One region of the Mesorhizobium sp. M0870 genome, then DNA from elsewhere that is predicted to be linked to it. Evidence: riboswitches for the same ligand, from Rfam matches in the RefSeq annotation. Region 1 holds a riboswitch; the other holds the start of a gene.
The links. Region 1 has a riboswitch for S-adenosylmethionine ahead of metX (homoserine O-acetyltransferase MetX). Riboswitches for the same ligand answer to the same signal wherever they lie in the genome.
Positions count from the first base shown of each region.

Region 2: linked by a shared signal. The riboswitch ahead of NKH97_RS27545 (O-succinylhomoserine sulfhydrylase) and the one ahead of metX (homoserine O-acetyltransferase MetX) in region 1 are both predicted to bind S-adenosylmethionine.

Region 1 covers NZ_JAMYOI010000017.1:102,810-105,006, forward strand. Annotated here, with positions in the region: gene hisC (histidinol-phosphate transaminase) at 1-963, opposite strand, end outside; SAM riboswitch at 1,100-1,177, shown strand; gene metX (homoserine O-acetyltransferase MetX) at 1,292-2,197, shown strand, end outside.
Region 2 covers NZ_JAMYOI010000030.1:54,632-56,828, forward strand. Annotated here, with positions in the region: gene NKH97_RS27540 (2'-deoxycytidine 5'-triphosphate deaminase) at 1-547, opposite strand, end outside; SAM riboswitch at 686-763, shown strand; gene NKH97_RS27545 (O-succinylhomoserine sulfhydrylase) at 821-2,008, shown strand; gene NKH97_RS27550 (ceramide glucosyltransferase) at 2,014-2,197, opposite strand, start outside.

The DNA.
Region 1 (2,197 bases):
CGCCGCCGAATGCTTCTGATCGTCAGGAAAATGAACGAGGACGAAATTGCCGACGCTCGGCGTTACCCGCAGCCCGAGCTTTGTGAATTCCTCGCTCAGCCAGGCCAGCCAGGTCTCGTTGTGCGCCACGCTGCGCTCGACATGGGCGCGGTCGCGGATGGCTGCGATACCGGCCTCGATCGCCGTCGCATTGACGTTGAAGGGACCCCGCACGCGGTTGATGGCGTCGACGATATGCATCGGCGCATACATCCAGCCGATCCGCGCTCCGCCGAGGCCGATCTTGGAGAAGGTACGGGTCATCACCACGTTCTGGGCAGCACCGACCAGCTCGATGCCGGCCTCATAGTCGTTGCGGCGGACATATTCGGCATAGGCCGCGTCTAGCACCAGAAGCACGTGCCTGGGCAGGCCGGCATGCAGGCGGCGCACCTCCTGGAAAGGCACATAGGTGCCGGTCGGATTGTTGGGATTGGCCAGGAACACGATCTTGGTGCGCGGCGTGACGGCTGCGAGGATGGCGTCGATATCGGCGCGCTCGTCTCTTTCCTTGATCGTCACCGGAACGGCACCTGCCGACTGGATGTAGATCTTGTAGACCATGAAGGCGTGTTCGGTGATGACAGCCTCGTCGCCGGGCGCCAGATAAGTCTGCGCCAGCAGGCCGAGGATCTCGTCGGAGCCGTTGGAGCAAATGATGTTCTGCGGGTTGAGACCATGCACCTCGGCGATCGCTTCGCGCAGCCGCCTGGCGGTGCCATCTGGATAGACGTCGAGCTTTCCGGCAATCTCGCGCGCGGCTTCGATCGCTTTCGGCGAGGGCCCTAGCGGATTCTCGTTCGAGGACAGCTTGTGAACCTTGGCGACGCCCGCGGGCGCCGTGCTCTTGCCCGGCACATAGGCGTCTATGTCCATGATGCCCGCGCGCGGGGTTGGACGTGCCTGGTCCGGTGTCTGGCTCATGTCGCAAAATCCGTCGAGAACGCTTCCTGAGGGAAGCCGCAGCGGAAATACAAGCCGTGGCCTGCAATGTCGAGAGGCGACAGCCACCGCCCAAGGCTGGCCGTTGACGCCGGCGCGCCACAGCCCTAGAAGGGGAGCGGACTTCCGTGGTGATTTGGCCGGTCGGCTTGCAGCCACGTTAAACAACTTGCTAAAGGGCCGTTTGCATCCTGTAACCGGCTTTGCAACCGCAATGCCGGTTTTTTGTTGTCCGCGCCGGCCGGACACCCGGATCGGCATCGACTTTCGACAAGCGCGATGCGTGGGCTCAAAGTGTGAGATGGATGTCATGGCCGTTCTGCGTGCCCGCAAAACCAACAACGAGGTCGACCAACCGTCGAGCCCGGTTTTGCGTTTTGGATCCGACAAGCCGCTCAAGCTGGACGCCGGCACGCTGCTGTCACCGTTCCAGATCGCCTACCAGACCTACGGCACGCTGAACGATGCCCGCTCCAACGCCATCCTCGTCTGCCATGCACTGACCGGAGACCAGCACGTCGCCAGCACCAATCCGGTGACCGGCAAGCCTGGCTGGTGGGAAGTGTTGATCGGCCCCGGCAAGATCATCGACACCAATCGCTTCTTCGTCATCTGCTCCAACGTCATCGGTGGTTGCCTTGGGTCCACCGGTCCGGCCTCGACCAATCCCGCCACCGACAAGCCCTATGGGCTTGACCTGCCCATTATCACCATCCGCGACATGGTGCGGGCGCAGCAGATGCTGATTGACCATTTCGGCATCGAAAAGCTGTTCTGCGTGCTCGGCGGCTCTATGGGCGGCATGCAGGTGCTGGAATGGGCATCGAGCTATCCGGAGCGCGTCTTCTCGGCGCTGCCGATCGCCACCGGCGCGCGCCATTCCTCGCAGAACATCGCCTTTCATGAGGTCGGCCGGCAGGCTGTCATGGCCGATCCGGACTGGCATGGCGGCAAATATTTCGAGCACGGCAAACGCCCGGAAAAGGGCTTGGCGGTGGCACGCATGGCCGCCCACATCACCTATCTGTCGGAAGCCGCGCTGCACCGGAAATTCGGCCGCAATTTGCAGGATCGCGAAGCGCTGACCTTCGGCTTCGACGCCGACTTCCAGATCGAAAGCTATCTGCGCCATCAGGGCATGACCTTCGTCGATCGCTTCGACGCCAACTCCTACCTCTACATGACGCGGTCGATGGACTATTTCGACCTTGCCGCC
Region 2 (2,197 bases), on a different contig from region 1:
GCATCTCGGTGCGATGCAGGTCGTGCAACTCGGCTTCGGAGAGCAACGCATTGCCGGTGCGGAAACGGATCTGCGACAGGCGTGAGCCGGTGCGGACCACGATCGGGAAGGTGCGCGGGCTGACTTCCAGAAAGAGCGGGCCATGATAGCCGGCGGCGATCTTGTCGAACTCGTGGCCGCGATCGGTCATGACGCGGGTGAAGATGTCGAGCCGTCCGGTCGAACTCTTCGGATTGGCCGAGGCCGAAATGTCCGCCGGCAGCGCCAGGCTTTCAAGCAAGGGCACGATGTAGACGCAGCCGGTCTCCAGCACCGCGCCCTCGGCAAGATTGATCTCGTGCAGTTGCAGCCGGTCGAGCTTTTCCGAAACCTTGTGGTTGGGGCCGGGCAGAAAGGAGGCGCGCACCCGCCAGGCCTTGTCGCCGAGCCTGAGATCGAGGCTGGCCGGCTGGATCTGGTCGGCGTCGAGCGCACGCGCCGACTTCAGCGCGCCGGACTGGAACAGCGCTGAAATGTCCTGATCGGGAAGAATGCCTGTCTGCCGCAAGGCTCCACTCCTAGGTCAGACGTTTTTCTTGTCGCAGGTTCTTGTCGCAAAACCGTGGAACACTTTTGCGGAACCTGCTTGGTACAAACCTCTTAATGAAGCCGGCAATTGACGCAAGCGCGGTGCGGGTCTAAAGGGTCGTTATCCCGTGGTGATTTGGCCGGTCGGCTTGCAGCCACGTTAAACAAGTCGCTAAAGGACCGTCGGGCCGCAAGGCCGTATGGACCGGTTGCGACTTTCGCGGCCGGTTTTTTTGTGTCTGGAAGAAGAGCGATGAGCACCAAGAAGCACAACTGGAAGCCTCAGACGGCACTCGTGCACAGCGGAACACTGCGTTCCGGTTTCGGCGAAACGTCGGAAGCGATCTACCTCACCCAGGGCTATGTCTACGAAACGGCGCAGGCCGCCGAGGCCCGTTTCAAGGGTGAGGAACCGGGCTTCATCTATTCGCGCTACGCTAATCCGACCGTCGACATGTTCGAAAAACGCATGTGCGCGCTCGAAGGCGCCGAAGACGCCCGCGCCACCGCGTCCGGCATGGCTGCGGTGACGGCCGCCCTTCTGTGCAGCGCCAAGGCCGGCGACCATATCGTGGCGGCGCGTGCGCTGTTCGGCTCCTGCCGCTGGGTGGTCGAGACGCTGGCGCCGAGATACGGCATCGAGGCGACGCTGGTCGACGGCACCGACATCGCCAATTGGGAAAAGGCGATCAAGCCGAACACCAAGCTGTTCTTCCTGGAAAGCCCGACCAATCCGACGCTGGAAGTGGTCGATATCGCCGCTGTCGCTTCGCTTGCCAATTCGATCGGCGCCAGGCTGATCGTCGACAATGTCTTCGCCACGCCCCTGCAGCAGAAGCCCTTGCAGCTCGGTGCCCATATCGTCGTCTATTCGGCGACCAAGCACATAGACGGCCAGGGGCGCTGTCTCGGCGGGGTGATCCTGTCGGACAAGAAGTGGATCGACGAGAACCTGCACGACTATTTCCGCCATACCGGCCCAAGCCTGTCACCCTTCAACGCCTGGACGCTGCTGAAAGGCCTGGAAACGCTGCCGCTGCGCGTGCGCCAGCAGACGGAAAGTGCCGGCCGGATCGCGGATTTCCTGGCCGAGCGGCCGGAGATCGCCCGCGTCATCTATCCCGGCCGCGCCGACCACCCGCAGGCTGATATCGTCAAGAAGCAGATGGCGGGCGGCTCGACGCTGATCTGCCTCGACGTCAAGGGCGGCAAGCAGGCGGCCTTTGCCTTGCAGAACGCGCTCGACATCGTCTTGATCTCCAACAATCTCGGTGACGCCAAGAGCCTGATCACCCACCCGGCGACGACGACGCACAAGAATCTGAGCGACGAGGCGCGCGCCGAGCTCGGCATCGGGCCGGGCACGCTCCGGCTGTCGGTCGGGCTGGAAGACACCGACGATCTGCTTGAGGACATCGCGCAGGCGCTGAAGGCCAGGTAGGGCCTTCAGGCGCCGGACGGCGTCTCCTCCAGCTCGGCCGTCTTGGTGCCGATGGTCATCGCATTGCCGCGCCAGTCGACGGCGCCGCCGAGCCAGCCGCGCCCCCACATCGCCGGAAGGATCAGGTCGCGCGCCATGATCGCCGTGACCATGCGTGGCGACAGGTACCAGCCCTTGGACCAGGCCAGC